DNA from 4 places in the Mesorhizobium delmotii genome. Region 1 is predicted to be linked to each of the others. Evidence: predicted binding sites of a transcription regulator. Region 1 holds the regulator's gene; each other region holds the start of a gene.

What was found. Region 1 encodes PhoB, which activates phosphate uptake and scavenging genes when phosphate is short. Its sites were predicted from a motif close to TGTCATNNANCTGTCAT; they were not measured.
Region 2: a site for PhoB is predicted at 2,835-2,851, ahead of BQ8482_RS29480 (PhnD/SsuA/transferrin family substrate-binding protein). Genes of this name have one in related genera too.
Region 3: a site for PhoB is predicted at 2,614-2,630, ahead of ugpB (sn-glycerol-3-phosphate ABC transporter substrate-binding protein UgpB). Genes of this name have one in related genera too.
Region 4: a site for PhoB is predicted at 2,588-2,604, ahead of BQ8482_RS01820 (PhoX family protein). Genes of this name have one in related genera too.

The regions. Positions count from the first base shown of each region.
Region 1 is NZ_FUIG01000043.1:141,667-146,796, reverse strand. Features, by position in the region: gene xylF (D-xylose ABC transporter substrate-binding protein) at 1-622, opposite strand, end outside; gene BQ8482_RS26205 (ROK family protein) at 889-2,136, shown strand; gene phoB (phosphate regulon transcriptional regulator PhoB) at 2,333-3,022, opposite strand; gene phoU (phosphate signaling complex protein PhoU) at 3,039-3,746, opposite strand; gene pstB (phosphate ABC transporter ATP-binding protein PstB) at 3,785-4,600, opposite strand; gene pstA (phosphate ABC transporter permease PstA) at 4,613-5,130, opposite strand, start outside.
Region 2 is NZ_FUIG01000048.1:18,446-23,575, forward strand. Features, by position in the region: gene BQ8482_RS38410 (endonuclease) at 1-2,653, opposite strand, end outside; gene BQ8482_RS29480 (PhnD/SsuA/transferrin family substrate-binding protein) at 2,891-3,766, shown strand; gene BQ8482_RS29485 (phosphonate ABC transporter ATP-binding protein) at 3,763-4,554, shown strand; gene phnE (phosphonate ABC transporter, permease protein PhnE) at 4,538-5,130, shown strand, end outside.
Region 3 is NZ_FUIG01000025.1:96,330-101,459, forward strand. Features, by position in the region: gene argH (argininosuccinate lyase) at 228-1,628, opposite strand; gene tlpA (thiol:disulfide interchange protein TlpA) at 1,663-2,349, shown strand; gene ugpB (sn-glycerol-3-phosphate ABC transporter substrate-binding protein UgpB) at 2,693-4,003, shown strand; gene ugpA (sn-glycerol-3-phosphate ABC transporter permease UgpA) at 4,086-4,970, shown strand; gene ugpE (sn-glycerol-3-phosphate ABC transporter permease UgpE) at 4,979-5,130, shown strand, end outside.
Region 4 is NZ_FUIG01000013.1:74,031-79,160, forward strand. Features, by position in the region: gene BQ8482_RS01795 (CHAD domain-containing protein) at 1-684, shown strand, start outside; partial or broken gene BQ8482_RS38920 (helix-turn-helix domain-containing protein) at 849-962, opposite strand; gene BQ8482_RS01810 (phosphatase PAP2 family protein) at 1,310-2,011, opposite strand; gene BQ8482_RS01815 (hypothetical protein) at 2,128-2,466, opposite strand; gene BQ8482_RS01820 (PhoX family protein) at 2,673-4,664, shown strand; gene BQ8482_RS01825 (ABC transporter permease) at 4,751-5,130, opposite strand, start outside.

The DNA.
Region 1 (5,130 bases):
TGGCGGTCAGGAACTGTTCCATGTTCTTCTGAGCGTTGGCGGGAAGCCAGCCGTCCGTATAGGCCTCGCCGACATTCTTGATCTTGCCGCTGTCGATCGCGTCCTTGAGCACTTCCATGGAGCCGGCGAACAGAAAATCGGCATTCGGATCGGCGCCCGAGCCCTTGATAAAGACGTAATTGCCTTCCGGCGCCACCTTGAACACTTCGCGGGCCTGCATGCGGCCGACTTCCTGGTTGTCGAAGGTCAGATAGAACACGTCCTTGTTCTCGATCAGCCGGTCATAGCCGACGACCGGAATGCCTTCGTCCAGCGCCTTCTGCACCGCCGGCCCGATGGCCGAGGCGTCCTGCGCAAGGATGATCAGCGCGTTGGCGCCCTGCGAGATCAGGCTCTCGACATCGGTCAGCTGCTTGCCGGGATTGGACTGTGCATCGGCGGAAATATACTTGTCGCCGGCTGCCTCGATCGCAGTCTTCATGGCGGCTTCGTCGGTCTTCCAACGCTCTTCCTGGAAATTCGACCACGAAACGCCAATGACCTTGTCCTTGGCCTGTGCGGCCGACGCGAGCGTCAGCGACATGGCAACCCCCGCCAGAATGGCGGCTGCGAATCTCTTCATGATATCCTCCCTGCGCCGCGTACGGCGCGACCAACTGGCCCGAAGGCCGGCACAAAGGCCACTATTTTTTCGAGCCTCGAAAAAATACTGGTCCAACGGCGGAGCGCTGTCAACATCAATTCCGATGGATTTTAATGTCCCTGCCGACTTATTTCGAGCCTCGGAATAAATAATGACAGGGCCTGCTGCTTCTGCCACTATTTGTCGGACATTACCGACGGCTTCCGATTCATGAGCGGCCGCGGCAATAGGGAGGAAGCAAAAGAATGTCGGTTGGAATCCGTCATGACGATTTGCGCCGGCGCAACCGGGCCATGGTGATTTCTGCGGTACGCCGGGCCGGCCAGCCGTCGCGGACCGAGATCGCCGCAACCACCGGCCTCAGCCATTCGACCATATCGGCGATCTCTTCCGACCTGATCCAGGAAGGCATCCTGACCGAGAGCAAGGCGAGCGAGACCGTTTCGATGAAACGCGGCCGACCGCAGGTCGGCCTCAGCCTCAATCCGGAAGCCGCTGCGGTATTGGCGGTCGTGTTGTCGCTGAATTTCCTGTCGGTCGCTGTCATCGATTATGCCGGACAGGTGGTCGCCGAGGAACAACGCCGGCTGGACACGCTGACCATGTCGCGCGACGAGCTGATCGACGAATGTGTCGCCATCGTGCGGCGCCGGATCGAAGACCCCGACCTCGACGTCCAAAGCGTCGCCCGCATCGCGCTGGCGATCCAGGGCATCACCGATTCGCATGCGCGCGCCATGTTGTGGTCGCCGATCACGCCGCAGACTAACATCGCCTTCGCCGACATTCTGGAACGCGAGTTCGGCATCCCGGCCATCATGGAGAACGACTGCAACATGATGGCCGTGGCGCTGCGCTGGCGCGAGCCGGATCGCTACCGCGACGATTTCATCGCCATCCTGCTCTCGCACGGCATCGGTATGGGGCTGGTGCTGAAGGGCGAACTGTTCACCGGCACCCATTCCTCGGGCGGCGAATTCGGCCACATGATTCATCGGCCGGGCGGCGCGCTTTGTCGCTGCGGGCGGCGCGGCTGCGTCGAGGCCTATGCCGGCAACTACGCCATCTGGCGCAACGCAAGGCAATTGAGCGAGAACGCAGAGCCGGTCGCCGATGTCAGCGACGCCGAGATGCGGGCACTGGCGGCCCGGGCGCGCCAGGCGGACGGACCGGAGCGCGAAGCCTACCGCAAGGCCGGCGAAGCGCTCGGCTTCGGGCTCGGCAGCCTGTTCGCGCTGATCGATCCGGCGCCGGTCGCCATGGTCGGCGCCAACGCTGCCGCCTTCGACCTGATCGAGCCGGCCCTGCGCGAGGCCATCGCCCAGACCGCCGGCGGCCATCATTCGGGTTCGATTTCCTTCGACACCGAGACGAACGAGCTGCCGCTGATCCGCGAAGGCTGCGCCTTGCGGGCGCTGAGCTTCGTCGACCAGGAGATTTTCGCGCCGGGCATACAAGGGAAGTCCGGCATGATCAGGAAGCACGTGGCCTGACTCCGAAAGGCAAGGAACAACGGCGGATTGCAACTTGGGGATGTGTTGAGATTCAGGTCAGGCCGCGCCGGCTCGAAGACGGGCGCGAGCCGACCAGACTGCGTGAGTTCCGAGAACCGGAACGGAGCGTACTTTTGGGTACGTACCGGAATCGCAGGAAATCGCCGGTCGCAGGCCGGCATCACCTGAATATCAGCTAGTCTTCCCTGATCGCATAGCCCGCGCCGCGGATGGTGCGGATGACATCGGGCATGCGACCATTGTTGACCGCCTTGCGCAACCGTCCGACATGGACGTCCACCGTGCGCTCGTCGATGTAGATCGTCTCGCCCCAGACATTGTCTAGCAACTGGCTGCGCGAGAAGACCCGACCCGGGTGCCGCATCATGAATTCGAGCAGCCGGAACTCGGTTGGCCCGAGCCGGATCTCGCTCTTCTTGCGATAGACCCTGTGCGATTCGCGATCGAGCATGATGTCGCCGACCTTCAGCACGCTGGACAGCACTTCGGGCTTGGCGCGGCGCAGCAGCGCCTTGATCCTGGCCATGAATTCCGGTGTCGAGAACGGCTTGACCAGGTAGTCGTCGGCCCCTGTCGAGAGGCCGCGCACCCGGTCGCTCTCCTCGCCGCGTGCGGTCAGCATGATGATCGGCAGCCGCTCGGTTTCGGGGCGCATCCGAAGGCGTCGGCAAAGCTCGATGCCGGAAACCGCCGGCACCATCCAGTCGAGCACCAGAAGATCGGGCACGTTTTCCTGCAGCCGGATTTCGGCCTCGTCGCCGCGCGTCACCACCTCGACCTGATAGCCTTCGGATTCCAGATTGTAGCGGAGGAGGACGCCCAGCGGCTCTTCGTCCTCCACCACCATGATGCGTGGCGCGATCATCGACCGGTCACCCCCGTCATGTCGCCGGCGCCGACATCGTCGTTTCGTCGAGCTTCGGGCGATCCGCCGGCAATTGCTGCCCGGTCACGACATAGTAGGCGTTTTCGGCGATGTTGGTGACGTGATCGCCGATACGCTCGAGATTCTTGGCGCAGAACAGAAGATGCGTGCAGGCGGTGATGTTGCGCGGATCCTCCATCATGTAGGTCAGGAGTTCGCGAAAAACCGCCGTATATTTCACGTCGATCTTCTGGTCGTCGGCGCGCAGTTCTTTCAACGCGCCGGCATTGCGCGACACATAGTGCTCGACCACGCCGCGGAGCTGCACAAGAACGAGATCCGCCATCGCGTCGATACCGTGCGAGAGATTACGCGGCGTGGCGCTCTGCCCGACTGCGCTGACCCGCTTGGCTATGTTCTTGGCCAGGTCGCCGATGCGCTCGAGATCGCCGGCCATGCGGATTGCGCCAACCACGGCGCGCAGATCTTGCGCCATCGGCTGCCGCTTGGCGATCAGCGTGATCGCACTATCGTCGAGTTCGCGCTGCCGCGCATCCATGATGGCGTCGTCCGAGACGACGCGCTGCGCCATCGCATTGTCTGATGCAAGCAACGCGCGGATCGAGGCTGCGACCATCGCGGCGGCGAGCTCGTCCATATCGCGGATCAGCCTGTCGATGTGCTCCAGTTCCTCGTCGAAAGATGCGACGGTGTGTTCACCCATGATACTGTCCTCGTGTTCGAAATTCGCCGCCGGACCGCTCAGCCGAACCGGCCGGTGATGTAGTCCTGGGTGCGCTTGTCGTCGGGGTTGGTGAACATCTTGTCGGTCGCGCCCTCCTCGACCAGATAGCCGAGATGGAACATCGCCGTGCGTTGCGACACGCGCGCTGCCTGCTGCATCGAATGGGTGACGATGACGATCGTGTAGTTCTGGCGCAGTTCGTCAATCAGTTCCTCGACGCGGGCGGTGGCGATCGGATCGAGCGCCGAACAGGGCTCGTCCATCAGGATCACTTCCGGCGATACGGCGATGGCGCGCGCGATGCACAGGCGCTGCTGCTGTCCGCCGGAGAGACCGGTACCCGACTCGAGCAGGCGATCCTTGACCTCGTTGAACAGGCCGGCCTTCTTCAGGCTCGATTCAACGATGCCGTCCAGCTCGGCCTTGCTCCTGGCCAGGCCGTGAATGCGCGGACCGTAGGCGACGTTTTCATAGATCGACTTCGGAAACGGGTTCGGCTTCTGGAATACCATGCCGACGCGGGCTCGCAGCTCGACGACATCGATCTTCGGGTCGTAGACATCCTCGCCGTCGAGCGTGATCTTGCCGCTCACCCGCGCGATATCGATGGTGTCGTTCATTCGGTTCAGGCACCGCAGGAAGGTCGACTTGCCACAGCCCGATGGGCCGATCAACGCCGTCACCTGGTTCTCGCGGACATCGATATCCACGTCGAACAGAGCTCGCTTCTCGCCGTAATGAACAGAGACCTTTTCGCCCTTCATCTTGATCGAAGGGGCATTGGTTCCGCTGCTCAGTTTCTGCTCGACGCCGGCTTCCGTCATGATGTTCATATCCTCTACTCCTTACCAGCGCCGCTCGAAGCGCCTGCGCAGTATCACCGCGATGGCGTTCATGATGACCAAAAACAGCAGCAAAATCAAAATCGCCGCCGAAGTCTTCTGCTGGAATCCAGCTTCCGGGAAATCCGCCCACATGAATATCTGCACCGGCAGGATCGTCGCGGGATCGGTGAAGCCGCCGGGAATGTCGACGATGAAGGCGACCATGCCGATCATCAGCAACGGCGCGGTTTCGCCCAGCGCATGCGCCATTCCGAGGATGGTGCCGGTCATGATACCCGGCATCGCCAGCGGCAGGACGTGATGGAATACGGTCTGGACCTTGGACGCTCCGATGCCGAGCGCCGCCTCGCGGATCGACGGCGGCACGGCGCGCAACGAAGCGCGCGAGGCGATAATGATGATCGGCAGGGTCATCAGCGCCAGCACCATGCCGCCGACCACCGGGGCTGAGCGCGGCATGCCGAAGAAATTCAGGAATACGGCAAGTCCAAGCAGGCCGAAGACGATCGAAGGCACCG
Region 2 (5,130 bases), on a different contig from region 1:
GCGGATTTCGATTGCCTTGAAGGACGTAGATCGCCGCATTGCGATGTTTTTCCCACTCGTCGGGAGCATGTTGTGCATGCCAGGCCAAAAGTGTTTTCAGCCGCTGGCCGGCATAGCGCCTGCCGACATAGCCGGCATGTCGGAGCATGAAATAGAGCGTCGCCCGCGCAACTGCGCCCTTCCCACCTTTGGGCTCGAAGGCGTCGTCTTCGACCCGCCCGCAATCCTGCATCGTTCTTTCGAACTCGTGCTGGACCAGCGGGTAGTTCGAGCGGAAGCTGTTGCAGCGCGGCTCGCACGAGAAGAGATGGTGAAGGTCGCCGCGCATCGGCTCCTTCTTGCCGAACCAGCTTTGCGGCACGACATGCTCGCAATTGTACTGGAACTGCGCTTCCAGAATTGCTTCCATCTCCACTTCGGCGTCGGCTTGGATGAAGTATTCGGGTGTGGCTTCAAAGCCGGAATAGATGCTCTGCACCATCGCGTTCGGACGGACGTCGACCCACGGATAGACGTGCTTTGAAGGCTCGTAGTTTAAGGGCGTGGTGTGGGTTTGCTTCAGAGTCCCGGCCACTGTTTGGGTGAAGCCCGCCGTACCCGCCGAAATCCCGGTCCAATACGCCTCGCGGACCACCGCATCGGCGGCCGCGTCATAGTAGGTGCTCCTGTCGGCAAGCCGTGCCCGAGCTTCCGCCAGTGTCCGAGCCCCGGCCGCCGGCTCGTTGCGCCGGCGCAGACCGCGCGACAGGCGCCGCGCCTCGTCTTCGGTCAATGGCTGGCCGACGGACGGCGCGGCATCCGCTGGCGCTGTGGCGGCCAGACGCAAGAGGATCGGGCGGTGATCGGAGACTTCCAGGAATCGGTCGATGGTTCGGTCGAGCGCGACGATCATGAAATCCCGGCCGTCCGGCACGAGATTGGGCGAGATGAAGACATGGTCGATCAGAGACTTGAAGGGCGCCTTGACGTAGGTGATCTGCTTGTCCGAAGCATCTTGTGCGGTAAGCGCGGTCAGGCCGACGGAGGTCAGCGCGTCGAGGTCTCCGGACGCCAAGGTCGCATTGGCGTCGCCGCCGATGATCCAGTCGTTGTCGAAGCCGGGGTCCTGGGCGAGCTCGGCGACAGCTTCGGCGAGCAGGCGCGCCGCCATCTGCCGGCGCAGGCTGCCCTCGTCCTTGGCCTTCAGATGGATGGGGACGAGGTTGAACGTGGAATCCATGCCGTGGATCTTCGCCGTCACCTCGTACAGCGCCGGATAGCGGTCGAACACCTTGCCGTGGACGGCCTCGAGGCCGAGATCATCGAATTGACGGCTGTCAACCTGGAACCAGCGCTCGACCTTTTCAGGCCAGGTTTTCGCCGCCACCCCGACCGAGCTCTTGTTCCACATTACCGTCGTGATCTGTCGCTCCGAAGCGGCGTCCTGGCTGGCGAGCACCCCCCAGGACTTGGTCTGATAGCTGGTTTCCAAATGCCGGGCCAAAGCCTCGGTTGCTTCGAGGCTCGATTCCACGAACACCCAGACGTCGAGGTTCATTTCGACAATGATACGCGCGACGGAATCAAGCTTGTCCTGCCAGCGCTTGTTGAACCATTCGATGTTCCAGAATCCGATATCGAGATCCTGATCGTCGCCGTTGTAGGCATCGACGACCCGCTCCATACCGCTGTCGTTCTGGACAACCGCGCGACCGAGGGTGCCGAAGAACCCGGCCAGTTCATCCGTGCCCGCGAAAAGTTCGAGAAGCCGCGCCGCATCTGCGTTGCCGGTTTGTGCCTCGAGTTCCAGAGCAGCGGCGATCGCCGAGAACTTGATGCCTTCGTTCGACTTGTCTTTCGCCGCATGGTGAAGCGCCACGAGCTCCCAACCGTCATTCATCACCGGCGCGCCCGAACTGCCCGCCTCGGTGTCGGACTCGTAGTGGATGACCTGGGTGTTTTGGAACACCACCGTGTTGTTGCGGATCGCGACTTCCTTGAGGCGTCCATTTGGGTGCTGGATGACATTCAGCTTGTCTTCGTCAGCCACCACAAAGGCCTGCCGCAGAAGCGGAATGCTGCCGAAGGTCGAGCCGGGTTGGCCTTCGACGGCGACAAACGTGACATCGAGACCGCCCTTGCCGCCGGTGGCGACGACCGGGCTAGTCCAGAAAAGGAGATCGGGACGCAGGCGGAAAGTTGAGACCTGTCGCACACTCCCGTCGGTAAGAGCCGCGAAATCGAAGAGCGCGCGACTGCGGGCGGCGACCTCCTTGCTGTTGAGGACGTGATGGTTGGTGCACAGTATACCCGGCGCGACCAGAAAACCGGACCCGCTCCAGGTGCCGGAGCGCCCTTTGTAGTCGACACCAGAAGCGTCGGTCTTGCAGACGGCGCGCGAGCGAGCTGCACCTTCCTCCAGCCACCAGGCCGGGCGTAGATCGTTGGAGCCGACAACCTGTTCCAGGGTGACGGACAGCTGCTCGAACATGGTGCTGGCGTCGGCCGGCAGACCTTCGAACTTCGGGCTGCGAAGGCGTCGGGTCTTCTGGACATCACCGGGCAGGATGGCCAGATCCTTGATGCCCCAGTTCGCAGCGCTCTTGGGCACGGGGCCGGCGTCGGGCCGTTCCACCGCCATTTGCTGCTCGAACGAAAGATTTGCTTCTTGCACTGAATCCGCCATCTGGTCCCCCGAATCAGAAGTGATGCGCAACCTATAGTCGTCGGAAACGACGGAAATGTTACCGTTGTGCAGATGGTCGGCTAAACCGCTACATCAGCTTGGACTATCCCAGGTGCGCCCCGGCGTTCTTGAACGATTTCGCAAAGATGTCACGAGCCTGCAATCGCAGCGTCATTTCCCGGTCGTATGCCATCGGAAAGCAACCGAAGACGACAGGGGACGACCATGCGGATTTCGACGATCCTGACGGCGGCGACACTGGCCCTCGCGACAACCAGCTTGGCGCAGGCAGAGAATTTCAAGCTGGCGATCACCGACGTCGAGGGACTGGAGCGGCTTCAAACGGAATGGGGTCCGTTCAAGTCCGCGCTGGAACAGGCGTCCGGCCACACATTCGAGTTCTTCCCGGTCAGCAACCGCACGGCCGCGGCCGAAGCGCTCCGAGCCAAGCGGGTTGATTTCGTCATCACCGGGCCGGCCGAGTACGTCGTCATCAACAAGATGACGGACGCCAAGTCGCTGATCGGCCTCAGCCGTCCGGACTATTTCTGCGCGATCGTGGTCAAGGCGGATTCGCTTTTCGTGAAGCCGGCGGATCTCGCGGGCAAGAAAGTTGCGCTGGACGATATCGGATCGACGTCGGGGCATCTGTGCCCGTCGCAGCTGCTCGCGGATTATGGCATCGACCCCCAGAGCGGCGTCGACGTCACCCACACGTCGCGCGCGGTGGCCCATGAGGCGCTGAAGCGCGGCGATGTCGAGGCCATCGGCGTCAACTATACGAGCTGGACGCGCGGGGTCCGCGACAAGGACGAGTCGACGCCGCCCGGCGCATTCCGCGTCATCGCCCGCTCCGGCGACCTGCCAAACGATCTCCTGATGGTCGGCGCGCATGTCGATCCGGCCGTCGGCGAATCCATCCGCACCAAGATGATCGAAAGCAAGGCGGCCATCATCGAGGGCATCGTCTCCGTCGGCGGCGAAAACGAAAAGTTCACAGGCATGGACATCGTCGAGGTCGACGACGAGGCCTATGCGCCGGTGCGCGCCATGTACACCACCATCGGCTATCCGCAGTTCTCGGAGTTCGTCGGCGAATGAACGTCGCCCCGGCCCGCCTTGGCGAATATGAGCCGGTCAAACTCCAAACGGCCGATCTGTCCGTCGACCGGCTTCTCGCACGCTATGGCGGGCATCCCCCGGTGTTTTCCGACGTGAGTTTCACCGTAGGGCGCGGAGAGGCCGTGGCGCTCATCGGGGCGAACGGGGCCGGCAAGTCCACGCTGCTGAAGTGCCTGCTGGGGTTTGTCGCGCCCGCAGGCGGTTCGGTTTCGATCTTCGGGAGCGATCTGGGCGAATTGAGAGCCGGCGACTTGCGGCGTCTGCGGTCTGGTATCGGATTTGTCGCGCAAAAGCACAATCTCGTCCCCAGGCTGACGGCGCTGTCCAATGTCGTGCATGGTCTGCTTGCAGCGAGACCAGGCCCGCGAAGCTGGGTCCAGGCGCTTGCACCGATCGATTCGCGCAGGCGGGCGCTTGCGGCGCTCGACCGGGTGGGGCTCGCGGACCTTGCCATGCGCCGCGTGGACAGCCTTTCCGGCGGCCAGTCGCAGCGGGTGGCGATAGCGCGTGCGCTGGTGGCCGAACCGCGCCTCGTCCTGGCGGACGAGCCCGCCGCCAGCCTCGACCCCGCGGCCGGCGAAGAAATGATGGAGGTCTTTGCCCGGGTCGTGCGCGAGACCGGCGCGACGCTCGTCTTCACCACCCACAATCTGGATCATGCGCTCGCACATGGGCGACGCGTCGTGGGACTGCGTGAAGGAAGACTGGCGCTGGACGCACCCTCGCATGGGTTGGCGATCGGAGACCTTCGTGGCCTCTACGACTGACATTCCCCGCCAGCCCGGCATGCCCGTTCGTTTCGAGCGGCCGTCCGCGCTGGCATTTCTTCTCTACGCGGTCGGCCTGGGCGTACTTATCTGGTCCCTCGATGGGACCGGCTGGTCGCTTGCCGAACTGGCGACGGGCCTGCCGGCGCTCGGCGATTTCTTTTCGCGTGCGTGGCCCCCAAGCCTGGAGCGGCTGCCGTCCCTCTCGTCCGCTCTTATCGAGACGTTCCAGATGGCGGTCGCCGGCACGGTCGTCGGCGCTGTGATCTCGATACCGCTCGCGGTGCTTTCGGCGAGGGGTCTGCTCGGCAGCCGCTGGCTCAATTTCGCGGCGCGCAGCGTCGTTGCAATATTTCGCACGGTGCCCGATCTGGTCTGGGCGCTGATTTTCGTCATCGCGGTCGGGCTCGGGCCGTTTGCGGGTACTCTTGCGATAGCCGTCGACACGGCCGGCTTCTGCGGCCGCTTTTTTGCCGAGGCGATGGAGGATGTCGACAAGGGACCGGCCGAAGCTCTGCAGGCCCAGGGCGTCCGACGCATCGACACCATTTTCTGCGCCGTAATGCCGGCGGCGAC
Region 3 (5,130 bases), on a different contig from region 1:
GATCCATCCGTCCGAAACTTTTGCCCGCCGCTTTTAGCCGAGTTTTTCTGGCATTGCACCTAGTGTGGTGGATTTGAAGTTCCTGTCATTGATGGCATTCGCGTTAAGGAACTTCAAATCCAAAACCACACTAGAATTCATCAATTAACTCGTGCGGCTTTTGAATCCGAAATTCGCTCGCCGCGCTGCTCCAACGTGATGCGAATTTCGGATTCGCCGCACGAGCATCACGCCTTGGTAATGTGCTTTTTCCAGTATCGGATCTGCTTCCTCACTTCCGACGGCGCGGTGCCGCCGAAGCTCGTGCGGCTCTTCACCGAGTTCTGCACGGCAAGCACGGAAAACACGTCCGCCGTGATGCCGGGGTGAATGGACTGCAAGTCTTCCAGCGGCAGCCTGTCGAGCCCGATCTTCTTCTCTTCGGCCAGCGCCACCGCGCGGCCGGTGACATGATGCGCCTCGCGGAACGGCAGGCCGAGGGTGCGCACCAGCCAGTCGGCGAGATCGGTCGCGGTCGCATAGCCTGACCCGGCGGCCTTCTTCATGGCGGCAGCGTTCACCGTCATGTCGCGCACCATGCCGGTCATCGCCGCCAGCATCAGGTCAAGCGTCTCGGCGGCGTCGAACACGGATTCCTTGTCCTCCTGCATGTCCTTGCCATAGGTCAGCGGCATGCCCTTCATCACCGTCAGCAGACCGACCAGATGGCCAGTGACGCGGCCGGTCTTGCCGCGCACCAGTTCGGCGGCGTCGGGGTTCTTTTTCTGCGGCATGATCGAGGAGCCGGTAGAGAATGAGTCCGACAGCCTGACGAAGCCGAATTGCGGCGTCGACCAGATGATGATCTCTTCGGCCAGCCGCGACAGATGCGTCGCGCAGATTGCCGCCAGCCCTAAGAATTCAAGCGCGAAATCGCGGTCCGAAACGCTGTCCAGGGAATTGCGCATCGGCTCGCGGAAGCCGAGCGCCTTGGCCGTCTTGTGCCGGTCGATCGGAAAGCTGGTGCCGGCAAGGGCGGCGGCACCGAGCGGGCTTTCGTCCATCCGTTCGATGGCGTCGCGAACACGCGACAGGTCGCGCGAAAACATCTCGACATAGGCCATGCAGTGGTGGCCGAAGGTCACCGGCTGCGCCGCCTGCATATGGGTGAAGCCAGGCATCACAGTTGCCGCATGCTCCTCGGCCCGTTCTAGGAACGCCGTGATCAGGCCCTTCAGGGCCCCGGCGACGCGAAAGCACTCGTCCTTGACCCACAGTCTAAGATCGACCGCCACCTGGTCGTTGCGCGAACGGGCGGTGTGCAGGCGGCCGGCGGCCGGCCCGATCAGTTCCGCAAGGCGAGCCTCGACATTCATGTGGATGTCTTCCAGCCTGGTCGAGAACTCGAACGTGCCGGCTTCGATCTCTGCCAGGATCGTGTTCAGCCCGTGAGCGATTTTTTCTTGATCGGCCGCCGAAATAATGCCCGTTTGCGCCAGCATCTCGCTATGGGCGATCGAGCCTCTGATATCCTGCGCGTAGAGCTTGCGGTCGAACGAGATCGACGCGTTGATGGCTTCCATGATCGCGGCCGGACCCGAGGCAAAACGTCCGCCCCACATCTGGTTGCTGGCCTTCTTGTCGCTCATCGCTATAACCCGTGCTCCGGAGCAGTTTTTAAAAATGGCAGACGGCAATCAATTTTTTCCGGCCCCGCGCCTCATCCTCGCCGCTTTGGTGGCGGGCGTGCTGGCCGGCGCGGTCGCGGTATATGTCAGCGAGAGCGGTTCTGGCAACAACGCGCCCGCTCAAGTCGCCGTTGACGACAGCAAGGACGATGTCGCCTGCGCCGCCAAGGCTGACCGCGCCAAGACGGTCGCGGCGGCTGCCACCGGCCAGGTTGCCGCACTCTTGCCGGCCGATCCGCCGCAATCGCTGAAAAGCCTTGCCTTCAACGACCCTGGCGGCAAGCCGATGACGCTCGCCGACCATGCCGGCAAGACGGTGCTGCTCAATCTGTGGGCGACATGGTGCGCGCCGTGCCGCGCCGAAATGCCGGCGCTCGACGCGCTGCAGAAAGAAATGGGCAGCGACGCCTTCGAGGTCGTCGCGGTCAATGTCGATGCCGGCGACGACACCAAGCCGAAGAAGTTCCTCAAGGAAATCGGCGTCGAGGCGCTCGGCTATTACCGTGATTCGACGATGGCGCTGTTCAACGATCTCAAGACGCGCGGCCTGGCGCTCGGCCTGCCGGTCACCATGCTGATCGACGGTGAAGGCTGCCTGATCGCTCACATGAACGGCCCTGCCGAGTGGTCGAGCCCGGATGCCAAGCGGCTGGTCGAGACGGCGCTCGGCAAGTCCGACTAATGCATGTCGCGCACAAGCATGCCCTCGGGCCTGACCCAGGGCCTGACCCGAGGGTGCGCAGTGCGATAACGACATGCATTAAAACAAGAACCTAAAGCGCGTCGCATCCATTCAAATGCGACGCGCTTTAGGCGCCGGCGATTGCCGGTCACCGTCGCCTTTGTTCGAACAGTAAGCCGGCTTGGCAATTCCTTTCCATCGACTATCATTCGGAAGCGTGCGCCACTTTAAGTGGAGATCGAGTTCATCGATCCGCAACAAATCCGTTGTCCAATTGTCACGAGCGGCACATATTGCCTTTGCGAGAGTGCCCTTTCGCCAATGACAAAACGGGAGATGAAACATGAAGTTCTTCGGCTTCGCGGCCGGTGTTGCCGCCACCTTGACCCTGCTTTCCACCACCTCCGCCTTCGCCGTCACGCAGATCAGCTGGTGGCACGCCATGACCGGTGCCAACGCCGAGGTCGTCGACAAGATCTCCAAGGATTTCAACGCCAGTCAGAGCGACTATGAGCTGGTTCCGGTGTTCAAGGGCACCTACCCCGAGACGCTGAATGCCGGCATCGCTGCCTTCCGCGCCGGACAGGCGCCAGATATCCTCCAGGTGTTCGATGTCGGCACCGGCGTGATGATGGCGGCCGAGGGTGCGATCAAGCCGGTGGCCGAGGTGATGACAGGTGCCGGGATGATCTTCGACAAGAGCCAGTATCTGCCCGGCATCGTCGGCTATTATTCGAAGCCGGACGGCACCATGCTGTCCTTCCCCTACAACTCCTCCTCGCCGATCCTCTACTACAGCAAGGACATCTTCCAGAAGGCGGGCCTCGACGTGAACAACCCGCCCAAGACCTGGAACGAGGTGTGGGAAGCTGCCAAGAAGATCAAGACGAGCGGCGCCGCCTCATGCGGCTATACCTCGACCTGGCTGACCTGGATCCATCTGGAGAATTTCGCGGCATGGAATGACGTGTCGTGGGCCACCCAGCAGAACGGTCTGGCCGGCGGTGATGTCGAACTCAAGATCAACGCGCCGATTTTCGTCAACCACTTCCAGGCGCTCGCAGACCTCGCCAAGGACGGCACCTTCAAATATGGCGGGCGCACGTCCGAAGCCAAGCAGATCTTCCTTGCTGGCGAATGCGGCATCTTCACCGAATCCTCGGGCGGTCTCGGCGACATCGTCAAGTCCGGCATGAACTATGGCATCGGCCAGCTTCCCTACGATACCGACGCCAAGGGCGCACCGCAGAACACCACGCCGGGCGGTGCCAGCCTGTGGGTGTTCGGCAACAAGTCGGACGAGCAATATAAGGGCGTCGCGGCCTTCTTCGCCTACCTGTCCAAGACCGATGTGCAGGAATATCTGCACCAGAAGTCGGGATACCTGCCGGTGACGCTCGCTGCGTACGAGGCGACCAAGAAATCAGGATTCTATGACAAGAACCCCGGCCGCGAGACGCCCATCCTGCAGATGACGGGCAAGGCGCCGACCGACAACTCGAAGGGCGTGCGCCTGCCGAATCTGCCGCAGGTGCGCGATATCCAGAACGAGGAGTTGGAGAAGATGCTGGCCGGCCAGCAAACCGCTCAGCAGGCGCTTGACAACGCGGTCACGCGCGGCAACGCCGCGATCAAGGAAGCGCTAGAGAACTGACGAGATTATCTCGGTTGGTCGATTGGAATATCGCCCACGCGAGCTCGCGTGGGCGACCCCTGGATAGCGAGGGAAAATCAGCCTGTCTCCACGCATCGTCTTTCCCAACAAGATCCTGCCCTTCCTGCTGGTGGCGCCACAACTCGCCATAACACTGGTTTTCTTCTACTGGCCGGCCGGTCAGGCGCTTTACCAGTCGATGCTCAGACAGGACCCGTTCGGGCTGAGGACCAAGTTCGTCTGGTTCGCCAATTTCCGCAAAGTGCTGGCCGATCCGGCCTACCTCAACTCGATCAAGGTCACGGTGGTGTTTTCGCTTGCGACGGCGATCGTTGCCATGGGTGTGGCCCTCTTGCTTGCGGTCATGGCCGAGAAGGCAGTGCGCGGCAAAGGCCTCTACCGCACACTGTTGATATGGCCTTACGCCGTGGCGCCGGCGATTGCCGGCATGCTGTGGCTTTTTCTGTTCAATCCTTCGATCGGCTCGTTGGCCTATTTGCTGAGAAGCCTCGGCATCGCCTGGGATCCGCTGCTCAACGGCACCCACGCCATGATCCTGCTGGTATCGGCGGCTGCCTGGAAGCAGATCAGCTACAATTTCCTGTTCTTCGTCGCCGGCCTGCAGGCGGTGCCGAAAACGCTGATCGAGGCGGCGGCCATGGATGGCGCCGGTGAGACCAAGCGCTTCTGGACTATCGTCTTCCCGCTGCTCGCGCCGACGACCTTTTTCCTGCTGGTCGTCAACACGGTCTATGCCCTGTTCGACACTTTCGGCATCGTTCATGCCGTCACCGGCGGCGGGCCGGGCAAGACGACCGAGACGCTGGTCTACAAGGTCTACAATGACGGCTTCGTCAATCTGATCCTGGGTGACTCGGCGGCGCAGTCGGTCATCCTGATGGCCATCGTCATCGCGCTTACCGCCATCCAGTTCCGCTACGTGGAACGCAAAGTCCATTACGGTTGAGGTCAGCGATGATCGGCCAAGCCCCGCTCCGCACCTTCATCGCCCATGCCGTGCTCATCTTCGGCATATTGATCGTGGCTTTTCCGATCTACTACACCTTCGTTGCCTCGACACACACGCTGCAAACCATCCTCAGGCCGCCACTGCCGCTCTTGCCCGG
Region 4 (5,130 bases), on a different contig from region 1:
CTGGTTGAAACCATCGACCGGCTGGCAAAAAACTTTCCCGAGCAAAGCGCTGGCGGCGGTCTCGATGCCGTTCGCGACACGCTGGTGGCGCGCCAGCACGAATTGCATGGTGGAACTGGCCTCGGCGCCGCGATAGCTGCCGCGACTGCCGCTTGCGAGGACGGCATCAGCCGCATCGATACGTTAGCCTTGCCCGACCAGCCCGAACAGGCCGCCGATGTGCTTGCCGAAGGCGCCCGCATCAGTCTGCGTCGCGCCAGAAAGGCGCTGGACAAGGCAGGCTCCCGCGGTGATGCCGACGATTTCCACGATCTGCGCAAGGCGGCGAAGACTCACGGCATGCATCTGTCGCTGCTTGGAAGGCTGTGGCCGACGCCGATCAAGGCCCGGCGCAAGGCGGTCGACGAACTCGGCGAAAAGCTGGGCGAACTGCATGATGTATTCGTCCTGCGCAACCTTCTCGATGCCGGCGAGCGGCCGCTCGGCTCTCCTCAGGAAACGCGGCTCCTGAGCAAGCTGTTGAAGCGCTCGGAGAAAAGCCTGAAAAAGACCTGTCTCGCGGCGGCAGGCGATCTGTTCGGCGATGGGCCCAGGCGCTCGACAAAAAAGCTCGCGCGCAAGGCGCGCGCCGACCCGGCCGCCGCGCCGCACGAAGACGCCAGCGCGCCCGGCGCCGCCGGCTGACGCGGTGCTTGCGTCGGAATCCGTCCCGAGATCGTTGACAAATGAGGAGGAGGTTTAGACCTCTCCCGGGGGGCTTTTTCCAGTTGCGCCCGCGCACAGCGGTTTGGGGCACGCATAAAAGCCAAGGAGGCGGCGGGATCATCGGCAGGACTGTCGGCGGTCGCCGTCGCTTCCATGCGCTGAATGGTTGGAAGCGAAACCCCGGCGCGCTCGGCGAGCGTCTTCTGATCGATGCCGGCCAGCGCCTTTGCGGCGCGCATCTGCGCGGCAGTGATCATCGGCTAAAGAGCCCTCGTCTGAGTTTTGCATTCCCATTTATAATACCATTATTATGATGGTTCAGCCATCACAATGCACATGTCAGGCATGTGCGCGCACCAAAACCGCTTGTGTCCTGCAGAGCTCGCGCGTTACGCGTCGTCTGGCGGAAATAGCCACGGCGGTCTTCAATTTTCAGCAATCGAAATTCAAAGGGATTAAGCAGTTGAGAGTTTTCAAGGCTTTTGATGAGATCGACGTTCTTGGTGTCGACGATTTTTCCTGCTGGCAGGTTGCGGGCATGAGCTCGTCAACACGCTGATTTGACCGCGCGCTGACCGACACAGCGTCGTTCTGACCAGCCGGTTCAGCCGCCGTCGGTCTGCCCGCGCCATCGCTGTAGCGCCCATGCAGCCAGCCAGCACAGCATCGCCCAGGCGAAGCCGGCGCACCAGCCGGCCAGCACGTCGGATGGCCAATGAACGCCGAGATAGACGCGGCTGATGCCGACCAGCAGGGTGGTCAGCACCGCCAGTGCCAGCACATAGACCTTGGTCGTTCGCCCAGGCAGGAAGCGCGACGCCATGCTGCCCAGCGTCAAATATGTCACCGCCGACAGCATCGCGTGGCCGCTCGGAAACGAAAGCGATGCCACGTCGGCGAGATGCGAGACCAGATCGGGGCGCGGCCGGTCGATTCCGAGCTTCAGCGTGCTCGACAGGGCCTGCCCGCCCGCCACTGCTACGAAAACGAGAAACGCTGGTCCCGGCCTGTGGATCAGCAGCAGATAGACGATCACCGCCGCCGTCATCAGCACGAGCACGCTGGCGCTGCCGAGGCTGGTGATGTCGCGCATCGCCCCTTCCAGCCATGGCGGTCCGATCGGATTGTCGGGCTGGCCGGCTTCACGGAAGGCGAGCAGGATTTCCGTGTCGAAGGCGTGCGGCGTAGTGTCTCGCGCCACCTCCATCAGTTCCTCAAACCCCCACAGTCCGCCGGCGATGACCAGTCCGGCCAGCAGCACCGGGAATTCGATCCAGTTGAGCAGCTTGCTTGTGGTATTCTTCATCGGCCCATTCGTCCTACAGCGCCGCGTCCTTTTGGACGCGCAAAAGGACGCTGTAGCACTTTGATTGGCGCATGATCCCCAGCGAAATCGATTCCGATTTTCGGGGTCATGCGTAATTACAGTTTTTGCAGATAGGGCCCGAGCGTGATCAGTGCCACCGCTGCGATAGCGAGCACGATGCCGGTCGCCTGCAACGCATTGACGCGCTCGCCGAAGAACACCAGTGCCACTACGTTCACCGACACCAGCTGGATCACCGCCGACAGGCTGAACGACACCGACATGCCGAATTCACGGATCAGCCTCAGCATGATCAGATTGCCCGCCGAATAGAGCGCCAGAGTCAGAACGATCTTGCCGAGGCTGGGCGCCAGTCCCCATTGCTTGGCCGCCGTCGCCGCCAGCAGGAAGATCACAGTCGAAATGCCGAGCTGCCCCAGTCCCCAGAAACTCACTTTTTTGTCCCTCTCGACGCGGTGCCTCCGCGCCTGCCGCAGGTCTTGTTTCCGAAGCGTCGGTCGCGGTCAAGCCGGGGCTGATCATGGACACGAAATCGGGGCTGGAAATGGCCGGCAACGTCATCAAACTGTGATCTGCCGGCGATAGGCGGTCAGTCAAGCATTCTCTCCAGCCATCCCAAAGAAGCCAGAGGTAAGCCCCCATGACTGAACATCGCTCCCCCGACGCCCATTTCCGCACCAGCCTGCTTGAGGAAAACGATGGGCCAGGTGCCAATCCCACCGACAACCAGACGATGGGCGAGATCATCGCCGCGCGTTTCTCGCGCCGTGGTTTCCTGCAGGGATCGCTCGCGGCAACCGCCATCGCTGCAACCGTCAGCCCGCTGGCGCTGATCCTCGCCGACGATGCCCGCGCCAACGGCGGCTCGGCCTTCACCTTCGACGAGGTCGAGGCGGGCGTCGACGACAAGCATCATGTCGCCGCCGGCTATGACGCCGATGTGCTGTTGCGCTGGGGCGATCCGCTGTTTGCCGATTCGCCGGAATTCGATCCGACAAAACAGTCGGCGCAGGCCCAGGAAAGACAGTTTGGCTACAACAACGACTATGTCGGCTACATCCCGCTCGACGGCTCGGCCGAGCATGGCCTGCTGGTGGTCAACCACGAATACACCAACCCGCATCTGATGTTTCCGGGCCTCGTCACTATCGTCGAGGGCGAGGCCAAGCAGGCGCCGCTGAGCAAGGAACAGGTCGACGTCGAGATGGCCGCCCATGGCGGCACCATCGTCGAGATCCGCAAGGTATCAGGCAAATGGCAAGTAGTGCGCGACGGCAAGCTCAATCGCCGCATCACCTCGAACACCGAGATGGCACTGTCCGGCCCCGTCGCCGGCCACGACCGCGTCAAGACCAGTGCCGATCCGACCGGCACGAAGGCCATCGGCACCGTCAACAATTGTGCCGGCGGCGTCACGCCCTGGGGCACCTACGTCATGGCCGAGGAAAACATCCACGGCTATTTCTCCGGCGAATTGCCGGCCGATCACGCCGAAGCCGCCAACTACAAGCGCCTGGGCATTCCCGAAGGCGCCTATGAATGGGCTGCGCATTATGACCGCTTCGACATCGGCAAGGAGCCGAACGAGCCCAACCGCTTCGGCTGGATCGTTGAGGTCGACGTCAACGATCCGACCTCGGTGCCGAAGAAGCGCACTGCCATGGGCCGCTTCAAGCATGAGGGCGCTGAATCGATCGTCGCCAAGGATGGCCGTGTCGTCTTTTATCTCGGCGACGACGAGCGCTTCGACTATGTCTACAAATTCGTCACCGCCGGCAAGTTCAACGCCGAGGATCGCGCCGCCAACATGGATCTTCTCGACGACGGCACGCTCTACGTCGCCAAATTCGCCGAGGACGGGTCGATCGAATGGCTGCCCATCGTCTTCGGCCAGGGCCCGCTGACGGCGGAGAACGGCTTTGCCAGCCAGGCCGACGTGCTGATCGAGACGCGCCGTGCCGCCGATCTGCTCGGCGCCACCAAGATGGATCGCCCCGAGGATATCCAGCCCAATCCGACGACCGGCAAAGTCTACGTCATGCTGACCAACAATTCGAAGCGCAAGACGGATCAGGTCGATGCCGCCAACCCGCGCGCCGAAAACGCCTTCGGCCACATCATCGAGATCGTCGAGGACGGTGGCGATTTCACTGCTGCCAAGGGCAAGTGGGAAGTGCTGCTGAAATGCGGCGATCCCTCGGTGGCCGAAGTCGGCGCCACCTTCTCGACCGCAACCACCGCCAATGGCTGGTTCGGCATGCCGGACAATTGCGCCATCGATTCGGCCGGCCGGCTCTGGGTCTCGACCGATGGACAGGGCCCGAAGGCCACCGGCCGTACCGACGGCCTGTGGGCGGTCGACACCGAGGGCGAGGCGCGGGCGACATCAAAGCTGTTCTTCCGCGTGCCGATCGGTGCTGAACTGTGTGGCCCGCTATTCACGCCCGACGACCAGACCGCCTTCGTCGCGGTCCAGCATCCGGCCGATGGCGGCGAAGACTGGGAGCCTTTTGGCCGACCCTCTTACTATGAGGACCTGTCGACCCGCTGGCCCGACTTCAAGCCCGATATGCCAGTGCGGCCATCGGTCGTCGCCATCACCAAGCAGGGCGGTGGCAAAATCGCGGTCTAGCTCATCTCACTCCAGGTCCACGCCGGTAAATCGTGGAGGAGGGGTTTTGGCTCGACCGAAGCCCCTCCTTTTTTATCCCGCGCCGGTCAGGTCCGCAGCCGGTAGCCAGTCCTGAAGATCCACGCGACGATCGCTATGCAGATAAACAGGAAAACGACGGTCATGCCGAGGCTGATGCCGATCGAGACGTCGGACTTGCCGTAGAAGCTCCAGCGAAAGCCGCTGACCAGATAGAGGACGGGGTTGAACAGCGTCACTGTGCGCCAGATGCCGGGCAGCATGTCAATCGAATAGAAGCTGCCGCCAAGGAAGGTCAGCGGCGTGATGATCAGCAGCGGCACCAGCTGCAGCTGCTCGAAGCTTCTCGCCCAGATGCCGATGATGAAACCGAACAGGCTGAAGGTCACCGCCGTCAGCACCAGGAAGGCAAGCATCCAGAACGGATGCTCGATGGTCAGCGGCACGA